Skermanella sp. TT6: one gene and its partner. The main gene of each other region encodes a partner of the protein of the gene in region 2 in a complex. Links are inferred from orthologs where the notes say so. Each region holds a gene or a part of one and is shown on either strand. Other genes may lie near its edges.

What was found.
Region 1: the proteins of uvrA (region 2) and mfd are in contact, whole or in part, in a crystal structure (PDB 4DFC), measured with the Escherichia coli proteins. The link is inferred for Skermanella sp. TT6 from one-to-one orthologs.

The regions. Positions count from the first base shown.
Region 1 is NZ_CP067420.1:2,861,808-2,876,859, forward strand. Bases 6,074-10,108 are described here. They hold mfd (transcription-repair coupling factor), read right to left. Parts: upstream 9,751-10,108; coding sequence 6,274-9,750; downstream 6,074-6,273. Other genes in these bases: IGS68_RS13545 (DsbA family oxidoreductase), read left to right, coding at 6,074-6,262; IGS68_RS13555 (FAD assembly factor SdhE), read right to left, coding at 9,775-10,083. In the rest of the region: IGS68_RS13500 (ABC transporter substrate-binding protein), read left to right, coding at 1-429; IGS68_RS13505 (helix-turn-helix transcriptional regulator), read left to right, coding at 531-1,424; IGS68_RS13515 (YaiI/YqxD family protein), read right to left, coding at 1,657-2,118; IGS68_RS13520 (hypothetical protein), read left to right, coding at 2,255-2,464; IGS68_RS13525 (hypothetical protein), read left to right, coding at 2,476-2,856; IGS68_RS13530 (hypothetical protein), read right to left, coding at 2,881-3,375; IGS68_RS13535 (acyl-CoA dehydrogenase family protein), read right to left, coding at 3,435-4,631; IGS68_RS13540 (SDR family NAD(P)-dependent oxidoreductase), read right to left, coding at 4,662-5,426; more of IGS68_RS13545, read left to right, coding at 5,600-6,073; IGS68_RS13560 (methyl-accepting chemotaxis protein), read right to left, coding at 10,241-12,220; IGS68_RS13565 (DctP family TRAP transporter solute-binding subunit), read right to left, coding at 12,341-13,309; IGS68_RS13570 (FadR/GntR family transcriptional regulator), read right to left, coding at 13,452-14,156; IGS68_RS13575 (ABC transporter substrate-binding protein), read left to right, coding at 14,318-15,052. UniProt on the Escherichia coli protein: Couples transcription and DNA repair by recognizing RNA polymerase (RNAP) stalled at DNA lesions. Mediates ATP-dependent release of RNAP and its truncated transcript from the DNA, and recruitment of nucleotide excision repair machinery to the damaged site.
Region 2 is NZ_CP067420.1:3,006,996-3,021,378, forward strand. Bases 10,130-13,495 are described here. They hold uvrA (excinuclease ABC subunit UvrA), read left to right. Parts: upstream 10,130-10,439; coding sequence 10,440-13,295; downstream 13,296-13,495. Other genes in these bases: IGS68_RS14255 (single-stranded DNA-binding protein), read right to left, coding at 10,130-10,203; IGS68_RS14265 (class I SAM-dependent methyltransferase), read right to left, coding at 13,253-13,495. Outside these bases: phosphate ABC transporter ATP-binding protein PstB, read right to left, coding at 1-563; phosphate ABC transporter permease PstA, read right to left, coding at 566-1,408; phosphate ABC transporter permease subunit PstC, read right to left, coding at 1,414-2,394; phosphate ABC transporter substrate-binding protein PstS, read right to left, coding at 2,423-3,487; IGS68_RS14230 (methyl-accepting chemotaxis protein), read left to right, coding at 3,861-4,538; IGS68_RS14235 (sensor histidine kinase), read left to right, coding at 4,710-6,044; IGS68_RS14240 (YsnF/AvaK domain-containing protein), read right to left, coding at 6,075-6,887; IGS68_RS14245 (SDR family oxidoreductase), read right to left, coding at 7,038-8,015; IGS68_RS14250 (hypothetical protein), read right to left, coding at 8,129-9,577; more of IGS68_RS14255, read right to left, coding at 9,736-10,129; more of IGS68_RS14265, read right to left, coding at 13,496-14,104; gloB (hydroxyacylglutathione hydrolase), read left to right, coding at 14,190-14,383. UniProt on the Escherichia coli protein: The UvrABC repair system catalyzes the recognition and processing of DNA lesions. UvrA is an ATPase and a DNA-binding protein. A damage recognition complex composed of 2 UvrA and 2 UvrB subunits scans DNA for abnormalities.

The DNA of each region.
Region 1 (15,052 bases), 150 kb from region 2 along the record:
GCGGAGGTCCCGTTCGCCTCGCGCGGTGACGATAGCGGGACCCACAAGGCCGAACAGCGGCTTTGGCAGGCGGCCGGGGTGGATACCGCCTCGGCATCGACCGGCTGGTATCGGTCGACGGGATCGGGCATGGGGCCGACGTTGAACACCAGCGCCGCCATGGACGCCTATACCCTGGCCGACCGCGGAACCTGGCTGAGTTTCAAGAACCGGGGGAACCTGACCATCCTGCTCGAAGGGGACAAGCGCCTGTTCAACCAGTACGGCGTCATGCTGGTCAATCCGGAGAAGCATCCGCATGTGAAGGTCGAGGACGGCGCGAGCTTCGTCGATTGGCTCGTTTCGGCCGAGGGGCAGGACGCCATAACCGGCCATAGGATCGACGGCGAGCAGCTTTTCTTTCCCAATGCCGACAAGGCGGGAAGCTGACGGCGATGGGACGCTCCTGGCATTGGCCGGTGCGGCGGATATAGTGGCGAACGGCGCGACCGCGTCCAAGACCGCTGGCCCGATGCAGAAGAGGTCCGGGAATGTCCGACCTGATGAACACCCAGGAAGTGGCTGCCTATCTCCGGATCAAGGAACGCAAGATCTATGATTTGGTCCGGCAGGCCGCCATCCCCTGCACCCGCGTCGGCGGCAAGTGGCTTTTCCCCAAGGCCCAGATCGACCAGTGGCTGAAGCTGGCCGAGCCGTCCGCCGCCGAACGCCACGCCCCCGCAGCCACGGCCGCCCCCCGCGTGATCGCCGGAAGCCATGATCCTTTCCTCGAATGGTGCGTCTCGACGTCGGGCTGCGGGCTGGCCCTGCTGACCGGGGGGAGCCTGGATGGTCTGGAAAGGCTGGCGGGCGGTCAGGCCGCCGCCTGCGGCATCCATATCCTCTCGCCGGACGGCGGCGGCTACAATGTGCCCGCGATCCGGAGCGAACTCGGCGACCTCGATGTGGTGGCGATCGAGTGGGCATGGCGGGAGCAAGGCCTTGTGCTCGCCTCCGGCAATCCGCTCGGCCTGTCCCGCATCGAGGATCTCGCGACGAAGGGGCCGCGCATCGCGGCGCGCCCCCCGGCCTCCGGCGCCCGCGTCCTGATGGATCATCTGCTGGAAAGCGCCGGCATCGGCTGGAGCGACCTCGCGGTCGCCGAACATCCCGCACGCAGCGAACTGGAAGTCGGTCTCGCGATCCTCGACGGCCGTGCCGACACCGGCGTGGCGGTCCGTGCCGTGGCACGGCAACTCCGTCTGGATTTCGTGCCGCTTCATCGCGAACGTTACGACCTCGTGATGCGCCGCCGGGATTATTTCGAACCCGAAATGCAGGCGTTGCTTGCCTTCGCCCGGACGGAGGAGGCGATCGCCAAGTCCCGGGACCTTCTGGGCTACGATATCTCGACCTTCGGCAAGGTCTGGTACAACGCTCCTTGACGGAGCTTCCTATTTCGACGGCTGGAAACGAAACAACGCCGCAGCGGATGCTGCGGCGTTGCGGAAGGAAGACCTTCTTGATTTGGCTCCCGGTGCTGGACTCGAACCAGCGACAGGCGGATTAACAGTCCACTGCTCTACCAACTGAGCTAACCGGGATCAGTGAGATGGTTTCTAGCAGCGGGATTTCGCGTCCGCAAGGGGAAATTCACGGAAAAACGACCGCTCGGTTTCATCTGATCCCGGCGCTTCTCCGGATCGCCTGGATGTCCTGGTCGAGCTGCTGGAGGAAGCGCGAGCGGTCCTGCTTTCCGAGCGGCGCCGGCCCGCCGGTGATCAGCCCGCTCTCGCGGAGATGCTGGCTCAGCTCGCGTCCGGCCAGCGCCTGCCCGATGGTGGCGTCGGTGAAGGGCTTGCCGGTCGAACCGATCACCCGGGCGCCGTTCTTCAGGCAGCGGGACGCCAGCGGGATGTCCGCGGTGACGACGATGTCGCCCTCGCCGCAATTCTCGGCGATCCAGTCGTCCGCGGCATCGAAGGAGCCGCTGACGACCACCAGCCTGATCCGCTCGTCGAACGGGACCCGGAAAGGGCTGTTCGCCACCAGCGTGACCTTGAGCCGGTACCGTTCGGCAACCCGATAGACCTCGTCCTTCACCGGACAGGCATCGGCATCGACATAGATGTGGAGCAACGTCCCGACCCTTCTTTTCGAATGCTTAACCGGCCCCGTTCTATCACATGGTATGCGATACGCGACGGGAAGACGGTCGGGCCGGTTGCCGGTCCTGGGTTTTGCGACGGTCCTTGCCGGGGCCGCGGCGATGCTCTTGTCCGCCCTCCCCGCCCGGGCGAGCCAGGCCGAGGCGCGCTCCGTGGCGCTTGCCGCCAACTGCAAGCCGGGCAAGATCGAGCCGTTGCGACAGATCGTCGGCGGAGCGGGAGAAACGGTTTACAAGGTGTCCTGCACCGGCGGGAAGTCCAAGGACGCCTTCGTCCTCGTCCAATGCCGGGTACACCAATGCGTCCTGCTGCGATGAGGGGATACCGCATGACCGACGCAGTTCCGCGTGTCGCGGCACTTCTCGCCGTCGGCGTGCTCGCCGGCTGCTCCCTTCTCGAAGGCCCGGTCGGCGTGGCCACCACCGGCGCTTCCGCCGTCCTGCTGGTGAATACCGGCAAGACGATCACCGACCATGCCGCGTCCTACGTCATGGACGAGGATTGCAGCCTGGTGAACTACGAGCGGACCCGCCATTACTGCCGCCCCTATCCCGAGGTGGTCACCCGGGTCGAGCCCGAACTCTACTGCTACCGGACCCTCGCCCAGGTCGAGTGCCATACCAGGCCGGAGCCTTACGGCAACAAGGAAACCCTGGTAGGGATCAGTCCCGCCTGGCCCCGCAAGGCGGAGCAGAAGCCCGAAAAATAATCGGATCAGGCCAGGGCGGATGCCTCAGGTCTGGTGCTTGCGCGCGTAGAGCGCGGCCAGCGCCCGCATGGTCTGCTGGTGCTTGGCGCCGGCCTTGGTCGGCGGAACCGGGTTGGTCGTCCCCAGCTTCAGCGCGCCGGCCGACCGGGGAGGCGTCGCGGCGGCCGGGCGCGGCGGCATGCCCTGCCCCATCATGGACAAGGCCTTGTCCAGCGCTTCCGGCGACAGCTGGCGCGGCGGCGACGGCCGGCCGGCAGGCTTCTGGAGCAGGGGCTTCGGGACCGCGGGACTCTGGACCGTCGGCGCCGGCGCGGACACGGCCGTCGCGCCGGAACCCGGCCGCGTGACCCGCTCGACCGTTCCGGTCACGATTCCCTTCAGGTACGGCGTGACCAGCCCGCGCAGCAGCCGGTCGTCGGCCTGGGCCCAGCCCAGGAGGATGTCCTGGGCGCGGGCGCGGCTACCCTGCGAGGCGACCAGGGCCTCCCGGATCTTGGCATTGGTGTAGCTGTCGGACATGGCTCGCCACCGGAACGGAACTCCCAGCGCCAGTCTTTCGCGACGCGGTTAACAAAGCGTCACCGCCACCCCCAGAAATCCAGGCCTTCGTCCATGTAGAACCGGCTGAGCACCATCTTGTGGACCTCCGACGCCCCGTCCACCAGCCGGGCCTGCCGGGCATAGCGGTACATCCACTCCAGCGGCGTGTCCTTGGAATAGCCCCTCGCCCCGCACAGCTGGATCGCCGTGTCCACCGCCTTGTGCAGGGTTTCGCTGACCTGGATCTTCGCCATGGAAACCTCCTTCCGGGCGAAATCGCCCTGGTCGAGCTTCCACGCCGCCCGCATGGTCAGGAGACGCCCGACCTCGATCGCCATGGCCGCCTCGCCCATCAGCCACTGCACGCCCTCGTGCTGGTGCAGCTTGGAGCCGAAGCTGTCGCGCTCCCGGACATAGGCCGCGGCGATCTCGGTCGCGCGCTTCGCCATGCCGAGCCATCGCATGCAGTGGGTCAGGCGCGCGGTGCCGAGGCGGATCTGGGTCAGCTTCAACCCGTCGCCGATGTTCATCAACACGTTCTCGGGCGCGATCTCCAGCCCGTCGAAGCGCAGCTCGCAATGGCCGCCATGCTCCTCCGGTCCCATGATCGGGATGCGGCGGACGATCTCCCAGCCGGGCTGGTCGGCATCGAACAGGAAGGCGCTGAGCCCCTTCCGGGAGTCGTCGGAGGTCCGCGCGATCAGGATGAAGTGCCGGGCGACCCCGGCCCCCGTGATGTACCATTTGTGGCCGTTGACGACCCAGCGGTCGCCCCGCCATTCGGCCCGCGTCCTCATCGCCGAAGGATCGGAGCCGGCGCCAGGCATGGGCTCGGTCATCGCGAAGGCGGAACGGACCTTGCCGTCGACGATCGGCTGCAGCCAGCGCTCCTTCTGGGCCTCGGTCGCGACCTTCTCCAGCACGATCATGTTGCCGTCGTCGGGAGCGGCGGCGTTGAACGCGACCGGGCCGAAGATCGACCGGCCCATCTCCTCGTACAGGGCCGCCATGCCGACGACGCCGAGCCCCACGCCGCCCCGCGACTTGGGCATCTGCGGCGCCCACAGCCCGGCCTCCTTCGCCTGGGCGCGGAGGCTGGCCAGGGGAGCGTCGGCGATGTTCTCGTGCTCGTCGTAGTTCGCCGGATCGGTCTCGATCGGCAGGATGCGCCGGGCGACGAAGTCGCGGACGCGGAGCCGGTAATCCTCGACTTCGGGTGAAAGCGTGAAATCCATGGAGGTTCACCAGAACAGTTGCTGAATTTCCTAGAGCGACCCGACCAGATGGCCGCCATCGACCGCCAGCACGCTGCCGGTCATGTAACGGCTGCCGTCGGACGCCAGCAGCAGCAGCGGCCCGTCCAGGTCCGCCGCCTGGCCCAGCCGCCGCTGCGGGATCCGCCGGATCAGGGCCTTGCCCGCATCGGTACCGAAGAACTCGCGGTTGATGTCGGTCTCGATATAGCCGGGCGCCAGCGCGTTGACGCGGATCTGATAGCGAGCCAGCTCCAGGGCCAGCTGCTTGGTCAACTGGACGAGCGCCGCCTTGGAGGTCGCGTAGGCGGTGACCTGCCCGCCCTGGCGCAGCCCGAGGATCGACGCGATGTTGATGATGCTGCCGCCATGCCCGAGCCGCACCATGTGCCGCGCCACCTCGGTCGCGACCAGCCAGGCGCCCTTCAGGTTGGTGTCGAGCACCCGGTCCCAGGACGCCTCGTCCTGGTCGAGCGCCGCCACCGTCTCGGTCACGCCGGAATTGTTGACCAGCACGGTGATCGGCCCCAGCTCGGTCTCGGCCGCCTCGACGGCGGCGCGCACCGACGCCGCGTCGGTGACGTCCAGCGGCACGGCGATCGCCCGCCCGTCGAAACCCTCGATTTCCTGGGCGACGGCCTTCAAGGCGTCCGGACGCCGCGCCGCCAGGGCCACCTTGGCGCCGGCCCGGGCCAGCGTGATCGCGAAATGCCGCCCAAGCCCGCCGGACGCGCCGGTGACGAAGGCTATATGGCCGGAAAGGTCTGTCGTGCTCATGGTTCCTGCTGCCGATTTCTTTTCAAATGCCGCCGGTGCCGGGAGCACGGCCGGGCATTTCGTTTGTTCTACTGGCGGAGGCTCCCTCGGTCCCCAGGCGGATGGTTGGACCTGAACTCCGAAAGGTCAAGCACCCTCGCAATCGGAACGCTCAAGAGACTATAATCAGCGCCATGATAGTGGAGATATATTCCGACCTGATCTGTCCGTGGTGCTACATCGGCAAGCGCCGGCTGGAACTCGCGCTCGCCGAGCGGCCCAGGCTGCCGCTGGAACGCCGCTGGCAGCCCTACGAGCTCAACCCGGACATGGCGCCGGCCGGGATCGACCGCGTGGCCTACCTCGCCGCGAAGTTCGGCGGCATCGAGCGGGCCCGGCAGGTCTACGGCGTGATCGAGGAGACCGCGGCCAAGGACGGCATCCCGATCCGGCTGGACCGCATCCGGCGGACGCCCAACACGCTCGCCGCGCACCGGCTGGTCCGGCTGGCCGGCCGGTCGGGGCTGGCCGACGTCATGACCGACCTCCTGTTCGACGCCTACTTCATCGAGAGCCTGGACATCGGCGACCGCGACGTCCTGCTGTCCAAGGCGGCGCAGGCCGGCCTCGACCCGGACCTGACCCGCGATTACCTCGCCAGCAACCTGGACGTGGCGGCGATCAGGGCGACGGAATCGGTCGCCCGGCAACTGGGCATACAGGCCGTGCCCTGCTTCATCTTCAACCGGCGCTATGCGCTCGCCGGCGCCCAGGAGCCGACCGCCTTCATGCCGCTGCTCGACCTCGCGGCGGAGGAGGTCGAGCCGGTGGCCCAGCAGGTCACCCCCCGCGCATAGGCGCGCGGCGGTCAGGCCGCCAGCTTGGCAAGGTCCTGCATCAGCCGCTGCACGCCCTTCACCCGCGTCGCCGTGTCGTCCCACGTGCGGGTATAGACCAGCTTGTGGTCCGGCCGCAGCTTCATGGTCGCGGCCTGCTTGCCGATGAAGATCACGAGCTGGTCCGGCCGGGCGAAGCTGTTCTTGTGGAACGACAGCACGGCGCCCTTCGGCCCGGCATCGACCCGCTCGACCCCGGCGGTGCGGCAGAGCTGCTTGATCGTCATGACGTTCAGCAGGTTCTCCACCTCGGGCGGCAGCGGCCCGAAGCGGTCGATCAGTTCCGCCGCGAAGCTGTCGATCTCGCTCCGGTCCACCAGTTCCGAAATCCGGCGGTACAGACCCAGCCGTACGTTCAGGTCCGCGATGTACGCCTCGGGGATCAGGACCGGCATGCCCAGGTTGATCGTCGGGGTCCAGGTGTCCTCGGCATCCGCCGACGTCCCGGCGCCGCTGCGGGCGGTCGCGACCGCCTCCTCCAGCATATGCTGGTACAGCTCGACGCCGACCTCCTTGATATGTCCCGACTGCTCCTCGCCCAGCAGGTTGCCGGCGCCCCGGATGTCCATGTCGTGGCTGGCCAGCTGGAATCCGGCGCCCAGGCTGTCCAGGGTCTCGATCACGTGCAGCCGCTGGGTCGCGGTGGCGGACAGCACGGTCCGGGGCGCATAGGTCAGGTAGGCGTAGCCCCGGACCTTGGACCGGCCGATCCGGCCGCGCAGCTGGTAGAGCTGGGCCAGCCCGAACAGGTCGGAACGGTGGATGATCATCGTGTTGGCGTTCGGCACGTCCAGGCCCGATTCGACGATGTTGGTCGCCAGCAGCACGTTGAACTGCCCGTCGTCGAAGGCCGTCATGACCTCCTCCAGCTGGGTCGCCGCCATCTGGCCGTGGGCCATCACGACCTTGACCTCAGGCACCAGTTCCTGAAGCCGCTCGTAGACCCGCGGAAGGTCCTCCAGCCGCGGGCAGACGTAATAGGTCTGGCCGCCGCGGTAGTGCTCGCGCAGGATCGCCTCCCGGATCACCACCGGATCGTAGGGCAGCACGAAGGTCCGCACCGCCAGCCGGTCCACCGGCGGCGTCGCGATCAGGCTCAGCTCGCGCACGCCGGCTAGGGCCATCTGGAGCGTCCGCGGGATCGGGGTCGCGGTCAGGGTCAGCACATGGACGTCGGCGCGGAGCTGCTTCAGCCGCTCCTTCTGCTTCACGCCGAAATGCTGCTCCTCGTCCACGATCACCATGCCCAGGTCCTTGAACTGCACGGTCTTGGACAGCAGCGCGTGGGTCCCGATCACGATGTCGATCGTTCCGGCGGCGAGACCTTCCTTGACCAGCTTCTGTTCCTTCGCCGACACCAGGCGGGAGAGCTGGCCGATCCGGACCGGCAAGCCGGCGAACCGCTTCTCGAAGGTGCGCGAGTGCTGGCGCGCCAGCAGCGTGGTCGGCACCACGACGGCGACCTGCATGCCGGACAGGGCGGCGATGAAGGCGGCACGCAATGCCACCTCGGTCTTGCCGAAGCCCACGTCGCCGCACACCAGCCTGTCCATCGGGCGGCCGGACTGCAGGTCCTCCAGCACCTCTTCGATCGCGCGGAGCTGGTCCTCCGTCTCGGGATAGGGGAACCGCGCCGCGAATTCGGCATAGATCCCGTCCGGTGCCGAAACGGGCGTGCCCCGGCGAAGCTCGCGCTCGGCCGCGATCTTCAGCAGCGCCTCCGCCATGTCCTTCAGGCGCTTCTTGACCCGGGCCTTGCGGCCCTGCCAGCCGACGCCCCCCAGCTTGTCGAGCTGGGCGCTGTCCTCCGACCCGTAGCGCGACAGCAGCTCGATGTTCTCGACCGGGAGATAGAGCTTGTCGCCGCCCTCGTAGATCAGCCGCAGGCAATCGTGCGGCGCGCCGGTCACCTGGAGCGTCTCCAGCCCGTCATAGCGCCCTATCCCGTGATCGACGTGGACGACCAGATCGCCCTCGCTCAGGCTCGACAGCTCGGCGATGAAGTTGGCGGACCGGCGGCGTTTCTTGGTCGGCCGGGCCAGCCGGTCGCCCAGGATGTCCTGCTCGGTGATCACCGCCACGTCGGGCGCGGCGAAGCCGGTCTCGATCCCCAGCACGATCAGCGCGGTGGTGCGCCGGTCGAGCCGCCTCGCCCCCTCCCAGCTCTCGCAGACCTCGACCCGCTCGATGCCGTGGTCGCGCAGAACGGTCAGCAGCCGGTCCCGGGCACCCTGGCTGTAGCCGGCGACGACGCAGCGCCGGTCGTGCTTCTGGAGCTCCTCGATGTGCGCCTTCAGCGCGTCGAACACGTTGACGTCGGGCTTGGCCCGGGCGTCGGCGAAGTCCCGGCCGCGCCGTCCGCCGGCATCCACCCCCGCCTGGCCCTCGGCCAGCGCGAAGGGCATCAGCTGGCCGACCGCCCGCGCGCCCAGCAGCGCGTTCCAGCCGTCCTCGTCCAGGTACAGCATCTCCGGCGGCAGCGGCTTGTAGACGGGATTGTTAGCCTTCTTCTCCACCGCCTGCAGCGTCTTGCGCGCATGATAGAAGTCGGCGATCTGCGCAAGCCGGGAATCCCGCGCCTCTTCCGCCTGCGGATCGAGCGTCACGACCGCGTCATGCACATAGTCCAGGATCGTTTCCATGCCGGAATGGAACAGCGGCAGCCAGTGCTCCATGCCGCCATGCTTGCGGCCGGCGCTGACCGCCTCGTACAGCGGGTCCTCGTCCAGCACGGCGCCGAACAGCTCGCGATAGCCCGAGCGGAACCGGGCGATCGACTGCTCGTCCAGGAAGACCTCCGACATCGGCTTCAGGGCGATGCCGTCGCGCTTCTCGGTGGTCCGCTGGCTCATCGGGTCGAAGGCGCGAACCCCCTCCAGCTCGTCGCCGAACAGGTCGAGCCGCAACGGCTCCTCGGTGCCGGGCGGGAACAGGTCCACGATGCCGCCGCGGATCGCGAACTCGCCGGGCTCGCGCACGGTCTGCGCGCGGGTATAGCCGTTGTGGGCCAGATAGGCTTGCAGCTTGTCCAGGTCGATGCGGTCGCCGACGCCGGCGCGGAAGGTGGCATGGGCGAACGTCCCGCGCGGCGGCACCTTCTGCAGCAGCGCGTTGACCGTGGTCAGGACAAGCCTCGGCCGCCCCTTGCCGGGCTCGATCAGGCGGGTCAGCCCCTCGACCCGGCGGCTGACGATATCGACGTTGGGCGACACGCGGTCGTAGGGCAGGCAGTCCCAGGCCGGGATCTGCACGAGCTCGATTTCGGGCGCGAAGAAACCAACCGCCTCGGCCAGGCGGGCCATCCGCTGGTCGTCCAGCGCCACGTGCAGCAGCCCGGAGGGGCCGCGGCGCTTCGCGATGTCGGCGAGGACTCGGGCGTCCTGCCCTTCCGGCGCACCGGCGATCAGCAGGCGGGACGGTTGGCCGGGGTCTAATTTGATCTTTATCAAGGGTCTGTTATCGAACCAGGAGGGTCAAGCGACGGTCGTCTTGAAATTGAACGCGATCAGCAGCCGCATCACGTCGTTGTCGTGCTCCGGCGGAACCGGCTCGCGCGCGGACATCCAGTTATAAAGATCGGGATCGCTCAGTTCCAAGAGGTGCTCGTACCGGTCCAGCTGCGCAGCATCGAATGCGGGCAGGTGCCGGTCGGCGAAACGGCCCAGCAGGATGTCAGCCTCGCGGGTCCCCCGGTGCCAGCTCCGGAAGGTCAGCCGCTTGCGCCGCACCTCGATCGTCTCTGCTGGCTTGGTGGTGTCGGGTCGTTCGGCGGAGCTGGTCATGATGGGCTCACTCTCAATGGCGCTGGCCCACCGATATAGCCCCCGCCACCCGTTCTGTCAGCGGCCTATCGGCATGTCCCCGGCCGGCAGGACGAAAGGCGCCGGCAGCCCGTGCCGGCGCCCCCGCCGCGGTTCGACGTTTCCAGGCGCTCCGCCGTCAGGCGCAGCGGACGTCCGCGAGGAAGCGGGCGACCTCGCCGCGCAGCCGCTCCGCCTCCAGGGCGAGGCTTCCCGCCGCATCGAGCACCTGCCCCGCGGCCGCCCCGGTCTCGCTCGAAGCCTGGGAGACTCCGACGATGTTGCCGGACACCTGCTGCGTCCCGGCGGCAGCCTGCTGGACGTTGCGGGATATGTCGCCGGTGGCCGCGTTCTGCTGTTCCACGGCGGCCGCCACGCTGGAGGAGATCTCGTTGATCCGGCCGATCGTCCGCGCGATCCCCTGGATGGCCCCCGCCGCGTTCCCGGTCGCCTGCTGGATCTCCAGCACCTTGGCCTGGATCTCCCCAGTCGCGCGCTCGGTCTGGGACGCCAGCGCCTTGACCTCGCTGGCCACCACCGTGAAGCCCTTGCCGGCCTCCCCGGCCCGCGCCGCCTCGATGGTGGCGTTCAGGGCCAGCAGGTTGGTCTGCCCGGCGATGGAGTTGATCAGCTCGATCACCTGCCCGATCTCCCGGGCCGCGTCGGTCAGGCCGCGCATCAGGGCGTCGGTCCGCTCGGCGTCCTGGACCGCCTGGGCGGTGATCCTCAGCGAGGTGGACATCTGCCGGCTGATCTCCTGGATCGAGGCGGACAGTTCCTCCGCGGCCCCCGCGACCGTGTTGACGTTGGTGGTCGCCTGCTCGGAGGCCGCGGCGACGATCACCGCCTGGTGCGAAGCCGACTCCGCCGTCCGCGACATGGCCCCGGCGCTGCGCTCCATCTCGGTCGCTGCGGACGACACCGCGTCGACCACGCCCTTGACGTTCGCCTCGAACCCGTCGGCCAGCCTCATCAGGTCGGCCTTGCGCTCCGCTTCGCTCCGGCGCTTGATCTCCTCCTGCTCCGCCTGCAGCCGCTTCACCTCCAGGCCGTTGGCCTTGAAGGTCTCGACCGCCCGCGCCATCCCGCCGATCTCGTCGCGCCGCCGGGTGAAATCGACCTGGACGGAGAGATCGTTACCCGCCAGTCGCTGCATGATCGAACTTAGCGACCGGATCGGCCGGGTGATGCTGCGGGCGATCAGGAAAGCCATCACGACCCCGATCAGCAGCGCGCCTCCCGCCACGGCCAGCCCCAGCGCCCGCGCCTGCTCCGCAGCACCCGTCATGTCGGAGAAGGTGCTGTTCTGGCTGTCCGTGCTGGCCTGGCGCAGCTGCCCGATGGCGGTCCCCAGGGCCTCGGCGGCGCGGATCCGCTCGGCACCCGCCGCCGCGAACCGGTCCGTCGCCGAGACGACGCCGTCGAGCGCCTTGCGATATTCGTCCAGGATCGCCGGCAGGGCGGCGGCGAACCGCTGGAGCCGGCGGCTGTCGGTCGTCGCCGCCGCCAACCCTGCCAGGGTCTCGGAGAACCGCTCGGCCTCCTTGATCGCGATCCCGGCGTCGGCGGGGTTGCGCGACGAGACATAGCGCGTCGCCGCCAGGGCGCTCGCCTGCCCCGCCTCGGCCAGTTTCGCCGCCAGGTCCGTGACCTCGGCCTTGCCGTCCCGCACCGCCGTGCCGACGATCGCGGACGTGGTGGTGCCCAGGCCGGTGGAAGCCTTGACCAGGGCCGAGACGCCGATGCGCCGTTCCGACACCGCGGCGACGCTCTGCCGGGCCGCGGCGTCATGGGCTTCCGCCGCCTTGACGATGCGACCGACCAGGGCCGCGTCCGCGTCCAGCGCCGCGGCGTCGAGCGTCGCGATGGCGGAGCCCAGTACCTCCAGCGCCTGGTTCGCGGCCGACAGGTCTCCGTCGGTTTCCGTCAGCGCATATTGCGTCAGGGCCCCACGGGCCCCTTCCATGTCGATCGACAGCAAGCCCGAGACGGTGGCCGCGTCGCTGACCGACCGCAGCCGGGCGATGCCGGCGGTCGTCTCCGCCGCGTTCCGGTCGGCGAAGAACGACAAGGTTCCCAGCAGCACGAGCAGAAGGGCGAATCCGCCCGAAATCCGCAACGCTATCGGAATGTTAGAAAGTCTTGGCCAGGCTGACATGCAAACTCCCCAATCCCGGCGGTCATCGCCGGCCCCTGTTACGGATCCGCGCGGCCACCCCCGTCCGCGCGGATGCCGGACTCACTGGACGTTCCTGATCCGCTCGACCTGGGCCGCGCCGAACTTCCTCTCGAGGTCGGGCATCGCCGGTGCCACGGCCTTGGCGAAGGCCGCCCGGTCGATCTCGGTCACGACCTGGAGACCCTGCTCGCGAAGGGTCTTGACGCCGTTGGCCTGGGCATCGGCCGCCGCCTTGCGCGACGCCTTACCGCCGGCCTTCGCGGCCTCGACGAAAGCGGCCTTGTCCTCGTCCGACATGTCCTCGAACGTGTCGATGCTCATCAGGAAGGCGGCAGGGTCATAGCTGTGGGCCGACAGGGTCAGGTGCTTCTGCACCTGGGCGAACTTGGCCGACAGGATGGTCGCGATCGGGTTCTCCTGCCCGTCGAACTGGCCGCTCTGCAGCGCGTTGTACAGTTCCGGGAAGGGGAGCGGAGCGACGTCGGCGCCCAGCGCCTTGAAGCCGGCGACCATCACCTCGCTCTGCGGCACCCGGAGCTTCAAGCCCTTGACGTCCTCCGGGGCGGAGATCGCGCGCTTGGCATTGGTGATGTGACGCATCCCGTTCTCGCCCCAAGCGAGCGCCACCATGTCCTGCGCGCGGAACTTCTCCAGGTATTCCTGTCCGATGTCGCCGTCGAACACCCGATGGGCATGCCCGGCGTCGCGGAACAGGAACGGGATGCCGAAGACGCCCACGTCGGGGACGAAGTTCAGCATGGGAGCGCCGGTCACGAAGGTCAGCTCGATCGTGCCGAGCTGCACCGCCTTGATCGCCTCGACCTCTCCGCCCAGGGCCGCGTTGGGATAGAGTTCGATCTTGTACCGGCCGGAGGTGCGCTTGGCGACCTCGTCGGCAAAGGCGGCCGCCCCGGCCCCCAGCTGGGAATCCGAGCCCAGGATATGCCCCAGCTTGAGCGTACGGGCTTGCTGTGCCTGGGCACCGTCGACGCTGAACAATAGAAGAGCGCTGGCGGCCAACGCGGCCACCCGAATATTTCCGAACATGACTAAAGACCCCTGATTACCTGATGCCTGTATAATAACTCTTCTTGGGTAATCCAAAGAATACATACAAATGGAATAAAAATGCTGGCTTCCATATGAAATTGGTATGGGCCTGCGTACCGTTTCAGCCTTCCAGGATTACGCCGATGCGCCCTGCGGCGGCCGTGATGTGGCGCGCCATGGCCGAGGATGCCGCCGCCGCGTCGCGATCGCCGAGGGCTGCCAGGATCGCCTCGTGCTCGTGGACGGTCTCCCAGATCCGGTCGTGATGGATGAAGGGCAGGCGCTGGATCTCGTCCATGACGCCGTTCACCGTGCGGAACAACTCCACGAACATGCGGTTGCCGCTGCACTCCACGATGGTCCGATGAAAGACGCTGTCGCACTCCGCGACCGCGATCAGGTCGCCGGACTCCACCGCGCGGCGCATCCCGTCCACCGACCGTCCGATCTCCGCCAGCGGCCCGGCGGCTGATTTCACGGCGGCCAACCCGGCGGCGCGCGGCTCCAGCGTCAGCCGGGTCTCGTAGACCTCATGCTGGGAGTAACGGTCGGCGAACCGCCATCTCGGCTCCGGAATCCTGCCCGCGGGACCACCGCCGGGCTCGACGACGAAGACGCCCCGCCCGACTTCCACCCGGACGAGACCCAGGGTTTCCAGCACCGAAAGAGCCTCGCGCAGCGACGCCCGGCTGATGCCGAGCTGTTCGGCCAGTTCGCGCTGGGCCGGCAGGCGCTCTCCCGGCGCCAGCGGTCCCTCCAGGATCATCGCCTGGATCCTCTGGACCGCCGATTGGGGCACCAGCATCCTGCCGCCGACCTTGTTCATCTCCAGGCTCCCGCTCCCGCGCATCCTTTTGTCTGCTTGACCCTAACCGGAAAAGCGGGTCCAATCCACTGGTCTGGCCGGTCAGACCAGTTGCGACGAACGACGACGGGCGGGCCGGCCCCGGGGATAGCCATCGTCAAGTATTGATGTGAGGAGACGAGATGCGCAGGACCTTCCTGAAGACGGCCCTGGTGGCCGCCATCGCCACCGCCGCGACTGCCATGACCGGCAACGCAATGGCCGCCGACCTGACGGTCGGCGCCAACATCGGCAACGTCCCGTGGGAGTTCCAGGACGCCACCGGCAAGAATGTCGGGTTCGAGATCGACCTGGTCGAAGAGATCGCCAAGCGCCTGGGCAAGTCGGTCGAGATCGTCAACATCCCGTTCAACGGCCTGTTCTCCGCCGTGCAGTCCGCGCGGATCGACATGGCGATCTCGTCCATCACGATCACCGAGAAGCGGCTGGAATCGGTCAGCTTCGCCCAGCCCTACTATGACAGCGACCAGTCGCTGACCGTCCTGTCCAAGAGCGGCATAGCCAAGGTCGAGGACCTCAAGGGCAAGGCGATCGGCGTCGATACCGGCTCCACCGGCGACATGTGGGCGACCCAGAACCAGGCCCAGTACGGTTTCGGCGACATCCGCCGCTTCGAGGGGCTTCAGCCCGCCATGCTCGACCTCGCCGCCGGCCGGCTCGACGGCTATGTCAGCGACATCCCCGCCCTGCTCTACTTCACCAAGGACAAGCCGCAGTTCAAGGTGGCCCAGCGCATCCAGACGGGCGAGCGCTACTCGATCATGTTCGCCAAGGACAGCCCCCTGGCGGCCCAGGTGAACGAGCAGATCACCGCCATGAAGAAGGACGGCACGGTCGCGGCCCTGCACGAGAAATGG
Region 2 (14,383 bases):
CGGGCGATGCACAGGCGCTGCTGCTGGCCGCCCGACAGGCTCAGGCCGCTCTGGTTCAGCTTGTCCTTCACTTCGGTCCACAAGGCCGCCCGGCGCAGCGCCTGCTCGACCCGGCCGTCCATCTCGTCGCGCGGCAGCTTCTCGTAGAGCCGGATGCCGAAGGCGATGTTGTCGTAGATGCTGAGCGGGAACGGCGTCGGCTTCTGGAAAACCATGCCGATCTTCGCCCGCAGCAGGTTCAGGTCGATGCCCGGTCCCAGGATGTTCTCGCCGTCCAGCAGCACCTCCCCGACCGCCCGCTGCTTCGGGTACAGGTCGTAGATCCGGTTGAGGATGCGCAGCAAAGTTGACTTGCCGCAGCCGGACGGGCCGATGAACGCCGTGACCTTCCGATCGTACAGGGGAAGGGATATGTTCTTGAGCGCCTCGTAGTCCCCGTAGAAGAAGCTGAGGTTCCTGACGGAGATCTTCTCGGCCATCTTGCCGTCCGACGCCACGCCGGCCGGCATGGACTCGACCGGCACCTGGCGCCCGGCCGTGGCGGTGAAGCGGGCTTCTTGCATGGTCAGCGTCCCTTCGATCCGAGTCCCGCGAGCACGCGGGCGGTGATGTTGATGATGAGGATCGTGACGGTGATCAGCAGGGCGCCTGCCCAGGCCAACTGCTGCCAGTCCTCGTAAGGGCTGAGGGCGAAGCGGAAGATGACGACCGGGAGGTTCGCCATCGGCGCGTTCATGTCGGTGCTCCAGAACTGGTTGCTGAGCGACGTGAACAGCAGCGGCGCCGTCTCGCCGCTGATCCGCGCGACCGCCAGCAGCACGCCGGTGATCATGCCGTTCCGCGCGGCGCGGTAGGCGATCATCACGATCACCTTCCATTGCGGGGCCCCAAGCGCCGCCGCGGCCTCCCGCAGGCTGGCGGGCACCAGGTTCAGCATGTCCTCGGTCGTGCGGACCACGACCGGTATCACGATGACCGACAGGGCGACGGCGCCCGCCCAGGCCGAGAAATGGCCCATGGGGGCGACCATGACGCCGTAGATGAAGAGGCCGATGATGATCGACGGCGCGCTCAGCAGGATGTCGTTGATGAATCGGATGACCTGCCCGAGCAGGTTGCCGCGGGAGTACTCCGCCAGATAGGTGCCGGCCAGGATCCCGACCGGCGTGCCGATCAGGGTCGCCAGCAGGGTCATCACGACGCTGCCGTAGATCGCGTTGATCAGGCCGCCTGGGACTCCGGGGGGCGGCGTGCTGAGCGTGAAGATGCTGGGCGCCAGCGCGGTCAGCCCGTTGTAGAACAGCGTCCAGAGGATCGCGACCAGCCAGAAGATGCCGAAGGCCGCCGCGGCCATCGACAGGCCGAGCGCCACCCGGTTGGTGAGTTGGCGCCGTGCATAGATGTTCATGTCGGTCAGCCTCCCGCCCGCTTCTGCATGCGCAGCAGCATGATCTTGGCCAGCGCCAGCACGGTGAAGGTGATGAAGAAGAGGATCAGGCCCAGGGCGATCAGCGACGAGATGTAGAGTTCGCCGACCGCCTCGTTGAACTCGTTGGCTATCGCGGCGGAAATCGTCGTGCCCGGCGCCATCAGCGAATTGCCGATGCGATGGGCGTTGCCGACCACGAAGGTCACGGCCATCGTCTCGCCGAGCGCCCGGCCCAGGCCCAGCATGACGCCGCCGACCACGCCGACGCGGGTATAGGGCAGGACGACCTTCCAGACCACCTCCCAGGTGGTGGCGCCCAGGCCGTAGGCGGACTCCTTGACCATGGGAGGCACGGTCTCGAACACGTCGCGCATGATCGAGGTGATGAACGGCAGCACCATGATCCCGAGGATCAGCCCGGCGGTGAAGATGCCGATCCCGAAGGGTGGGCCGGAGAACAGGTTGCCGATCACCGGGACCTGGCCGATGGTGCCGATCAGGAACGGCTGGAGGGTCTGTTGGAAGACTGGAGCAAAGACGAACAGCCCCCAGATGCCGTAGATGATGCTGGGAATGCCGGCCAGCAGCTCGATCGCGATGCCGACCGGACGCTTCAGCCACGGCGGCGCCAGTTCGGTGAGGAACACGGCGATGCCGAAGCTGATGGGGATGCCGACCGCCATGGCGATCAGGGCTGTCATCAGCGTTCCGTAGATCGGAGCCAGCGCGCCGAAGCGTTCGGTGACGGGGTTCCAGACCTCCGTGGTGGCGAATCCGAACCCGAAGGCGCCGAGCGCCGGAAGGGCGCCCTGCACCAGGGAGACGAAAACGCCGCCTAGGATCACCAGGACAAGCAGGGCGAAGAACGCCGTGGCGGACTTGAATGCCTTGTCCAGAATGCTCTGGCGTTTGGCCTGGCTGCCGCTGAGGATGCGGCCCTGGGCCCTGATGGCGGTGTCGGTCATCTTTTTCGCGTCCAGGTCGGCGTTCTCGTTACCGCTTGCCGCCGGTCCACAGGGGCTCGCCGTTCACCTGGGCGAAGTCCTCGGTCCAGGTCTGCTCGACCATCTGGACGACGTTGTCGGGCATCGGAACATAGTCCAGCTCGTCCGCCATCTGCTTGCCGTTGACATAGGCCCAGTCGAAGAACTGGAGAGCCGACCGGGCAGCGGCGGGGTCCTGCGGCTGACGGTGCATCAGGATGAAGCTGGCGCCGGTGATCGGCCAGCTCTGGGGGCCTGGCTGGTTGGTCAGGATGACGTAGTAGCCCGGGCTGGAACTCCAGTCGGCGGACGCGGCAGCGGCCTGGAAGCTCTGGCTGCTCGGCTCGACCCATTCGCCGCTCTGGCTCTGCAGGAGCGCGTTGGTCATGTTGTTCTGCTTGGCGTAAGCGTATTCCACATAACCGATTGCGCCGCGGGTCTGCCCGGTCTGGGCCGCCACGCCTTCGTTGCCGCGGGCGCCGAGCCCGGTCGGCCACTGGACCGACGTGGCGCTGCCCACCTGCTGCTTGAAGTCGTCGCTGACCTGGTTCAGGTAGTTGGTGAACAGGAAGTTGGTGCCCGACCCGTCGGAGCGGTAGACCGGGGCGATCGCCAGGCTGGGAAGCTGAAGGTCGGGATTGAGCGCCTTGATGGCATCGTCGTCCCAGCTCGTGATCTCGCCCAGATAGATATTGGCGAGGGTCGGCCCGTCGAGCTTGAGCTGGCCGGGCTGAACGCCCGGAATGTTCACGACCGGAACCACGCCGCCCATGATCATCGGGAACTGGACCAAGCCGGCCTGCTCGAGCTCCTCAGGCTTCAGCGGACTGTCGGAGGCGCCGAAGGTTACGGTCCGCTCCCTGATCTGGCGGATGCCGCCGCCCGAGCCGATCGCCTGATAGTTGATGCTGGTACCGGTCTCCTGCTGATAGGCCTGCGCCCAGCGGGAATAGACCGGAAACGGGAAGGTGGCGCCGGCGCCGGAGATATTCTGCGCATATGCCGAAGACCCAAGCACGATGCCGGCAAGCCCGGCTATTGCGCTGCGGATGACGGTCTTGCTGATGATGCTCATCAAATCCTCTCGCTCATCATGAAGGTCATAGGCATTCGGGTTCATAACAAATTTCGAGCAATAACCGACCACCCCAAAGCAGTGTTAACCAAAACTTCATATGGTATTTTATATTTATTTAGAACACCCAAACTGCGTGGATGCGAAACTGCTATAGGCCGGAACCGCATCTATTCCGGCATGGACGATTACGGCGAATGACCAGCCCTGCCCGTGATCTCGATACCGGCCGGCGCGAACCTAGCAGATCGACCGATGACCGCCATAGCCCACTGGCGCTACTCTTCCCTTCATGATTAACCCTTAAGAAAGAATATGCGCTACACTCTCCGGCATGTGCGGCCGGCACCATGCCGGAGAACGGAGGGTGTCGATGCGCAGGGAAGGCGCTCACGGGGTGCCCTGGCGGAACCTGCTGGTCCTGGCGGTCTGGAGCGTGGCAGCGTCGACCCTCGGCGGCGTCCTCGTCCTGGCCGGAATGCCCCATGGTGCGGCGATCGCGGCATCGCTCGGCGGTACCACCGCGGTCGCATGCCTGGGCGCCGCCGTCATCTGGATCGTTCGCCGACGACAGCCCTGTCCGCCGGCCCCCGATGCTCCGGCAGTGCCGTTCCGGGAGCGCTTCGACGATCTGCGGGAGCGGGTCCGGAATACGCTCGGCGCCCTGAACAGCAGCCTGGGCCGGATCGCGAAGGCGACGCAGGCCACGCAGGACATCGCGGCGCGAACCAATCTCCTTGCTCTCGACAGCATGATCCAAACCGCACGCCATGCCCAGTCCGGCAAGGGTTTCGCCCCCGCGGCCTCGGCGGCCCGGAGCATCGCCGGCGAGACCCGGCACTCCATGGTCGAGATCGGCAATCACATACGGGAGATCAACGACCTGTCGGCCAGCGTATCGGCAACCATGGACGAGGTCGACACCGTCGTTTCCGACATGCAGGACATGGTGGACGGCATCGTTTCGGACAGGAGCAAGGTCGTCCGTCTCGCCGACTGGACCGGCCGGCGTATCGCCCCCGCCGCCGCGACCGAGCCGTCACCGCCGTGACGGATCGCGGCGAAGGAAGTCTGTCAAAAAAGAGATCACCGCGATTATTCGGCATTGTATGATCAAAGCCGATGTCACGAACGGGGCAGCGGCGCGATGGGCAAGGCCAGTGGGGGCACGGACCGGAATGGCCAGCCTTTCGATGTCCGACGAGAGCAGGTCTCGCTGGTCGTGAAGCAACTTCCCCTTGTCCTGTTCGCGAACCTGGCCAACCCCGTTCTGGTCGTACTGGTCCTCTCACCGGCGGTGAGGCCGGGCCATGCCATCCTGTGGGCAGGCCTGCTGATCGGCCTGACCGGCCTCCGTTTCGCGCAACTGAACTGGCTGGGGCGCGACGCGGCGGTGCGCCTCGAACCCGACCGGATGGTTCCCAGGCTCGCCCTCGCGTCCGGCGTGTCCGGCTTCATCTGGGGGTTCGGCCTGGTCTTGCTCATGCCCGAGCCGCTGATCTACCGGATGTTCGTCGCCTTCGTGCTGGGCGGTATGGCCGCCGGCGCGGTCGCGACCCTCTCGCCGCTGATGCCGGTGGTGACGGCGTTCCTGCTGCCGTGCATGCTGCCCCTGGTCGTCCGCCTGGCTGTGGAAGGCAGCAACGTCAATCTCGGCATGGCGGCGCTCGGGCTGGTATTCACATGCGGCCTGTGGACCGCCGCGTGGAAGCTGAACCGGTGGATCCGCGAGATGCTGCTGCTCAGGCTCGACAAGGTCCATCTCGCCGACGAGCTTTCGTCCGTTCTCGGCACCCTGGAGCGCCAGGTAGAACAGCGCACCGCCGACCTCCGCATAGCCCGCGACGAGGCCGACCGCGCCAATCAGGCCAAGACACGGTTCCTGGCCGCCGCAAGCCACGACATGGGGCAGCCCTTCCAGGCGATGCGGCTGTTCATCGACCTGCTCGACAAGAGGTTCGCCGGAACGCCCGATCATGAGCTGGTGCGCAACCTGATGAAGGCCCACCAGTCCGGCGAGCGGATGCTGGCGGGCCTCCTGGACCTGTCGAGGCTGGAGAGCGGGGCGGTCCAGGCCCGTCCCGCCTCCTTCGCCCTGGACGAACTGCTCGAGCGGTTGGGCGACGAGTTCCGCCCGCTCGCCGGCAACCGCGGCCTGACACTCACGGTCCGCCGGTGCGACGGGGCGATCCTCAGCGACCCGGTGCTGCTGCACCAGATCATCGCCAACCTGCTGGCGAACGCGGTACGCTACACGGCCGAGGGAAGGATCCTTCTGGCCTGCCGCCGCCGCGGCGGGCATATCCGCATCGAGGTCTGGGACACCGGCATCGGCATTCCCGCCGACCGGCTGGAGGACATCTTCGAGGAATTCCGGCGCATCGACCAGATGGAGCAGGCGGACTTCCGAGGGGTCGGCCTGGGCCTCTCGATCGTCCGGCGGACCGCGGCCCTGCTCGATCACCCGGTGTCCGTCTGCTCCCGGCCCGATCATGGATCGATGTTCGCGATCACTGTCCCCATGGATATGGCGGAGGTGCCCAAGCCTCCGCCATAAGTCGTTCGCGCCGTTGGACGAACCCGTGCCTTAGCGGACAGGCCCCTTGTCTATGTCGACCTCGGTGCGGCGAACCGTGTCCGAGATGGTCTTTTCCCGCTCCTCGACATCCTTGCGGACGACCACTTCCCCGGTGACCTGGGTCTGCTTGCTGACGACCGCTTCCTCGTCGGTCTCCCGAAGCTCGACGACGCGCTCCTGGAAGTCGGCGTCGGTCGCCTGTCGGTTCGGATCCACCGCGCGTCGATCCACATGGACGGTCTCGTCGCGGAGCCGCACGGACTCCTCCACCGGGGTCTCGACCACGTAGCTGCGGACCCGGACGCCGCCGCGCTCCACCGCCCGCTTGCCGATCCGGAGTTCCTCCTCGGCGATCGGGATCACCTCTTCCTGCTCGGCGGTGCCGGTCCGGCGGTCGATGTCGGCGGACTCGTTCACGTCCCGCAGGCCGCTCGCGGCGGCCGAAAGCCCGGTATCGGAGGTCTGGCCGCCGGAGGCGAATGCCGTCCGGTCCGTCACCGTGTCGGCGTCACCGGCGCCCAGACCGGCGCCGTCACGCATGTCCACCGGACCGTGGTTGTCCAGGATGTCCACGGCGCGCTGAAGGTCCGCCTCGTCCACGGTCCCTACCAGAAGCGGATAGCCCTTTTCCACGCCGCGCATGTAATGGCGGATATCGCCACCGTCGACGCGGCGGCGAACCAGTTCGCTCTCGACGTCACCCTGGTCGCGGTCGAGCATCTGGCCATCATGCAGGTCCACGCCCGAATTGCGCAGTTCCTGCTGCACGGTGCCAATGACGTCCCGATCCCGGAACATCGTCACGATGGTGTAGCGAGCCATGTTCGGCGTCCTCTTTATGGTTCATTGAAGTCCTGCCGTGCCCCGATCCGTCACCGGGCCGAGGCATCGATGGACCGTCAACAGATGCAATCGCCAGATCGTCTCTAACACACGGCAAGATTGCTTGATTTGATGTCGCGGAGCGGGCGGTCAGTAGGCCCGCCGGCCGCGAAGCAGGAAGGCGAGCCCGATCGGCAGCGCCAGCAGTGTCAGGGCGGCCAACGGAACGCCGCCGTTGTTGTAGCCCTTCCGCCAGCCGCCATGGACGCCCTGCCCGTCCCGCATGGGTTCGAACAGCGTTCCGGTCGTCTCGTCGCTCGGCTCGTCCGCGAGGAAGCCATAGTTCAGCGCCCGGCCGTTGATCCGGGTCATCAGGGACGGAGCGAGCCGCTTCTGGATAGCGGCGACCTTGCCGATCCCGCCGATGATCACTTCGGCGCGCGGATGCTCGACCAGCCCGACCACGGTCCGCGCCACCTTTTCCGGCGTATAGACCGGCGGAGCGGCGCGCACGCGATGATGGCTGAAGTTGGCGGCGTGGTGGAAGAAAGGCGTGTCGATCACCGATGGCAGGATCGTGCAGATGTGGATATCGTGCTGATCAAGCACTTCCTGCCTCAAGGCTTCGGAGAAGCCCCTGACCGCGAACTTGCTGGTGGCGTAGGCCGTCGAGTCGGGCTTCGCCAGCCGGCCGACGATCGAGGCATTGTTGATCAGCACGCCGTGGCCTTGGGCGCGGAACTGGCGCATCGCCGCCTTGGCGCCATGGACATAGCCGAACAGGTTCGTCTCGATCACCCGGCGCCAGACGTCGGACGGGATATCCTCGAACCTGCCGAAGACCCCGACCCCGGCATTGTTGAACCAGACGTCGATCCGGCCGAAATGCTCCAGCGCCCTCGAAGCCAGTCTCTCGACCTGGTCCTCATCGGTCGTGTCGGTCGGCACAGCCAGGGCACTTCCCCCCAGGTCGAGGCATTCGCGCTCCACCTCGCGCAGCATTTCCGCGCGCCGCGCGGCCAGTACCACCGTCGCACCCTGTCGGGCGAAGGCATGGGCCGTCGCGCGTCCAATACCGCTCGAAGCTCCCGTGATCACGACGACGGGAAAGTCGGGATGTGAAGGCATTGGAAAAACCCTTCGATGTTATCGGTTGCCAGGAAAGCATCGCAACAGCGTGCGCTGCAATGCAGCATGGGCCGACAACAGGGCTCCTTATGGCTTGGTTCCGATCTTGAATATCACAGGCAATCGGCGCGCCGGAGACGATACAGGTTGAACCTCGCATAGGGATTCACGTTCCGGTCCGGCCGGGAATAGACGTGGTCCACCTCGCCGCGCCTGACGACCAGACCGCCGATCCCGATGACCGCCGCACCCGGATCGACCGGCGGCTCGGCCACGTTGGTCACGAGGTAGCAGACATCCATTTCTTCCAGGTATCCACCCAGGGAACCGGACCGCAGCCGCCGGGCGTAGTCGTAGCTGTTCACCAGGCCGTCGCCGTTTATCAGGGTCCGGTCGGCGAAATAGCCGACGAACCCGCTGCCGTCGATCTGGTATATCCGGGCGGCGGCGGGGACTGAAAGATGGATGGCTCGGATCAGTTCGGCGCTGGCGAGCTGGTCTGCGCGGAAACCGGCATAATACTGGACGCGGCCGGCAAGGTTGAGCGCCAGGAAGAGCGCCGCCAGTCCCAGCGCGAGGTCCCAGGATGTCCCGGAACGCTCCCGGCCGGTCCGGAACGGCTGGCAGGCCACCACGACAAGGCCGAGGAACGGGACGACGAAGTACCAGCTTCGGACATCGACGAGGACGAGCAATGGCATGAAGAAAGCCAGGACCGAAGCCACCACGGCCGTGCGCCGCATCATCTGTTCGCGGGTCTCCGCCCCGGTGATGGTGACCAGGCAGCAGGCGAGCAACAGGGCCAAGCAGCCGAAGCGTGCCAGCTGCCCGGACGACGCGAAGATATTGTCCCTGATATGGGCGATCAGGCCGGTGTCATGGGTATCCGCGCTGACCTTCAGGAACGAGGACACCGAATAGAACTCGCCGAATATCCCCTTCATCAATGCGAACTGAGCGACGCAGCCGGTCGCGACCGCCAAGGCCAGGACGATGCCGGCCCGCCGTCGGCGGATCAGCAGGTACAGGACCAGGACCGCCATGATGACGGCGGCGTCGATCCGGACGAGCGGGACGAGACCGGCCGGCAGGACCATCGGAATCGGGACCGGAGCCCGCTCGTCATCCTCGGCTAGGAAGGATCTGAAAAGGATCGCCAGGAGCAGTGCCAGCAGTCCCGTTTCCATCAATGCGCTGGAGGTCAGCAGCAGGGCCGCGACCGCGACCGCCGCGACCGGCCGCCGCGCGGCTTCCCAGCTCGCCAGCAGGATCAGGCTGTAGAAAGCCGCGAGATGGGCGAACAGATGGACCGCGATCAAGGGCGTGACGAGGCCGACTGTCCAGCTGATCGCCGCGAGCAGCCATCCCCAGAGCAGATGATAGCCGCTGGTGACCGACACCCCGTCGAAACTGGAGAGGCCGTGGACACCGATGTTGTAGGCGATCCTGCTGTAGAAATAGCCGTCGTCTTCCACGAAGCCGTTCGGGAAGACGCTTGCCGCATTGAGGGCGAAAGCCGCCAGAACCAGCCCGAGGGCCGGGATGAACAGATAAGGTCGCAAACTCCCGGCCGATCCTGGTTCCGTGCGGTGAAGTCCGGGGCGAAACAGCCACAGCCCCGCCGGTTGGTCAACCCGGAACCAATGGAAAGAGCTCCCCCGCCCAGGCGGGGGAGCCCCAAAAAAAAACGGCTCGCGTCGTTCAGCCTATGGTCGGCGGCTTAGAACGGGATCTCGTCGTCCAGATCCTGGTCGAAAGCCGGCTTGCTGCCGCCACGGCTGCCGCCGCCCGAGCCGCCCCGGTCGCCGCCGCCATAACCGCCGCCGCCGCCACCTCCGCCGTAGCCGCCGCCACCCTCGTAGCCGCCTCCGCCGCCTTCACCCTGCTTGCTGCCGAGGTCCATCTCGGCGACGCGGACGGAAAGCTTGGAGCCGGGGGTGCCGTCGCGGCGCTGGAACTCCTCCAGCTTCAGTTCGCCGCTGACCACGACCTTGTCGCCCTTCTTTACATAGTTGGCGACCGATTCGGCACGCCTGCCCCACATGGAGCAGTCGACCCACTGGGTCGTCTTGCGGTCGCCGAACCCGACGTCGTTGGCCACCCGGAAGCTCAGCACCTTCTCGCCGCTCTGGGTGGTCCTCAATTCCGCATCGGCGCCGACGCGGCCGCTGAATGTCCATACGTTCATGGTCTCTCTAACTCCTGATCCGCCGGTGGCGCGGTGATGTCCATACCGTAGGCGGGAGAGGTCCGGAACGCAACGGCCGGCCTCGTCTCTCCCGTTCCGCCCCCGGCCGCCCGATCCGCGTCCCGGGATTCGCACCTCAGATCTGCCGAGCCGGGAGTCGCAATTCGCTCCCGCATCGCACATATGTCTGTGGTTTGTCGCTTCCCCTCGACCGGTCTTCCTGGTAAGAACATCTCATGAACAAATCTATCACGGTCCGCGGCGCGCGGGAACATAATTTGAAGAACATCGACGTGGATCTGCCGCGCGACAAGCTGGTGGTGATCACCGGCCTGAGCGGGTCCGGCAAATCCTCGCTGGCGTTCGACACCATCTACGCCGAGGGGCAGCGACGTTATGTCGAAAGCCTGTCGGCCTACGCGCGCCAGTTCCTGGAGTTGATGCAGAAGCCGGACGTGGACTCGATCGAGGGGCTGTCGCCCGCGATCTCGATCGAGCAGAAGACCACGTCGCGGAACCCGCGCTCCACCGTCGGCACCGTGACCGAGATCTACGACTATATGCGGCTGCTGTTCGCCCGAGTCGGGGTCCCCTACTCGCCCGCGACCGGCCTGCCGATCGAAAGCCAGACGGTCAGCCAGATGGTCGACCGGATCATGGACATGCCGGAGGGGACGCGCCTGCTGCTGCTGGCCCCGATCGTGCGCGGGCGCAAGGGCGAGTACCGCAAGGAACTCCAGGACCTGTCCAAGCGCGGCTACCAGCGCGTGAAGATCGACGGGGAGCTGTACGAGATCGACGAGGCTCCTGCCCTCAACAAGAAGCTGAAGCACGACATCGAGGTGGTCGTCGACCGGATCGTCGTGCGCGAGGGGCTGGGCAACCGGATCGCCGACTCGCTGGAACAGGCCCTGGGCCTGGCCGACGGCCTCGCCTTCGCGGAGAACGCGGACGGCGGCGAGCGGACCACCTTCTCCGCCAAGTTCGCCTGTCCCGAGAGCGGCTTCACCATCCCGGAGATCGAGCCGCGGCTGTTCTCGTTCAACAACCCGTTCGGCGCCTGCCCGTCGTGCGACGGGTTGGGCGAGAAACTGTATTTCGACCCGCTGATGGTCGTGCCGAACGACGAACTGTCCCTCGACAAGGGCGCCATCGCGCCCTGGGCCAACTCGACCTCGCAGTACTACGCCCAGACGCTGGAAAGCTTGGCGCGCCACTACAAGGTCTCGACCGCCAAGCCCTGGAAGGACCTGCCCGAGGACGTCCGGCAGGCCATCCTCTACGGCTCCGGCGGCAAGCCGGTGACCATGCGCTATGACGACGGGCTGCGCAGCTACGAGACCAACAAGGCGTTCGAGGGGATCGTCAACAACCTGGAGCGGCGCTGGCGGGAGACGGAAAGCGCCTGGGTCAAGGAGGAGCTGGGCAAGTACCAGTCCAGCCAGCCGTGCGAGGCCTGCAAGGGCGCCCGCCTGAAGCCGGAGGCGCTGGCCGTCAAGATCCGCGGCCTGCACATCAGCCAGGTCGCCGAGATGTCGATCCTGAAGGCCGGCGAATGGTTCGGCGAACTGAACCAGCACCTCCGCCCCAAGGACCAGGAGATCGCCTACCGGATCCTGAAGGAGATCAACGAGCGGCTGGGCTTCCTCAACAATGTCGGACTCGACTATCTGACGCTCAGCCGCAACTCGGGCTCGCTGTCCGGCGGCGAGAGCCAGCGGATCCGGCTCGCCTCCCAGATCGGCTCGGGACTGACGGGCGTCCTGTACGTGCTGGACGAGCCGTCGATCGGGCTGCACCAGCGCGACAACGACCGGCTGCTGGAGACCCTGCGCCGGCTCCGCGACATCGGCAACACCGTGATCGTGGTCGAGCACGACGAGGACGCGATCCGGGCCGCCGACTACCTCGTGGACATGGGGCCGGCCGCTGGCGTCCATGGCGGCCAGGTGATCGCCGCAGGCACACCCGAGGAGGTGATGCAGAACCCCGACAGCATCACCGCCGACTACCTGACCGGCCGCAAGGCGGTCCCGGTGCCGGCCCAGCGGCGCAAGGGCCACAAGGGCCAGTTCCTGGAAGTCGTCGGCGCACGGTCGAACAACCTCCGCGATATTTCCACGAAGATCCCGCTCGGCACCTTCACCTGCGTCACCGGCGTGTCGGGCGGCGGCAAGAGCACGCTGGTGATCGAGACACTCTACAAGTCGCTCGCGCGCAAGCTGAACGGCGCGCGGGAACATCCGGCTGAACATGATGCGATCAACGGCATCGAGCACCTGGACAAGGTGATCGACATCGACCAGTCGCCGATCGGGCGGACGCCGCGGTCCAACCCGGCGACATATACCGGCGCCTTCACGCCGATCCGCGACTGGTTCGCCGGGCTGCCGGAGGCGAAGGCCCGCGGCTACGGCCCCGGCCGGTTCTCGTTCAACGTCAAGGGCGGCCGGTGCGAGGCCTGCCAGGGCGACGGCGTGCTGAAGATCGAGATGCACTTCCTGCCCGACGTCTATGTCACCTGCGATGTCTGCCACGGCAAGCGTTACAACCGCGAGACGCTGGAGATCCTGTACCGCGACAAGAGCATCGCCGACGTGCTGGACATGACGGTCGAGGAAGGCGCCGAGTTCTTCAAGGCGGTGCCGTCGATCCGCGACAAGATGCAGACCCTGGAACGGGTCGGCCTTGGCTACATCCATGTCGGGCAGGCGGCGACCACGCTGTCCGGCGGCGAGGCCCAGCGGGTCAAGCTGGCCAAGGAACTGAGCCGCCGCGCGACCGGCCGCACCCTCTACATCCTGGACGAACCGACCACCGGCCTGCATTTCGAGGACGTGCGGAAGCTCCTGGAAGTGCTTCACGCCTTGGTCGACCAAGGCAACACCGTCGTGGTGATCGAGCACAACTTGGAAGTCATCAAGACCGCGGACTGGATCATCGACCTCGGCCCGGAGGGCGGCACCGGCGGCGGCGACATCGTCGCCGAGGGCCCGCCCGAGAAGGTCGTGCGGGAGGAGCGCAGCTACACCGGCCGATACCTGGCGCCCTACCTGCCGGCGCCGGTCGGCAAGTCACGGAAGTCGGCGTAGTCGGCCGCTTCGCCAACCTCCTCGCAAGCCGCCGCCGGCACGCCGTCCACATGCTCGACATGGGCGGCGCCGGCGGCGCCCGGCATACCGGCGCCCGAGGGAATAGGCACCATCAGGCGGCGCTTCTTGGGGCGCACCACCTTGCGCGACACGCCGGCATAGATCTGCTTGCTGGCTTCCAGCAGATAGACGCCGGCGAAGGCCTTGAACCAGCGCTCTCCGATCTCCTCCCAGGCCGGGGCCGACCCGAGCAGGAAGCGGGAGCGGATCGGCGGGATGAACAGGGCGCGGGCCGAGCGTTCCGGGACGAACATGTTCTCCCGAAGGACATGCTTCAGCTGGGACGGCGAATAGGGGCTGCCGTGGCCGAACGGCGTCCGGTCGATCCGCGCCCAGATGCCGCGTCGATTCGGCGCCACCACCAGCAGCCGGCCGCCCCCGGCCATGACGCGCCAGATCTCGCGCATCATGGGGCGGAGTTGTTCGGTGCATTCCAGGCCGTGGACCAGCAGCACCCGGTCGACCGACATGTCCGGCAGCGGCAGTTCCGCCTCGTCGGCGAGCGCGGACAGCCCCGGGCCCTCGGCCGGCCAATAGACGACGCCCTGCGACGCCGGCATCAGGGCTATGGTGCGCTCCGCCTCGTCCCGGAAGGGGCGCAGGTACGGGGCGGCATAGCCAACGCCCAGGACCACCTGGCCGCGGACGTCCGGCCACAGCTCGCGGACGCGCCGGCGGATCATCCGCCGGGCTACCTGTCCCAGGCTGCTCTCGTAAAACTCGCGCAGATCAATGGCGTCGGTATACATTGTGACCGGAGTCTAACACGAAACAACAGCCGGGGTCATGCCCGGGGCTTTGCCTGACCCACGGCCATGGGGTAACCTCTTCGTCATGGATATCCAGATCATCCCAGCGCTCAGCGACAACTACGTCTACCTTTTCAAGGATCCCCAGAGCGATGCCGTCGGCATCGTCGATCCCGGCGAGCCCGGACCGGTGCTCGCAGCATTGGATAGAACAGGTTGGCGTCCGACGCACATCTTCAACACCCATCATCACGCCGACCATATCGGCGGGAACGGCGT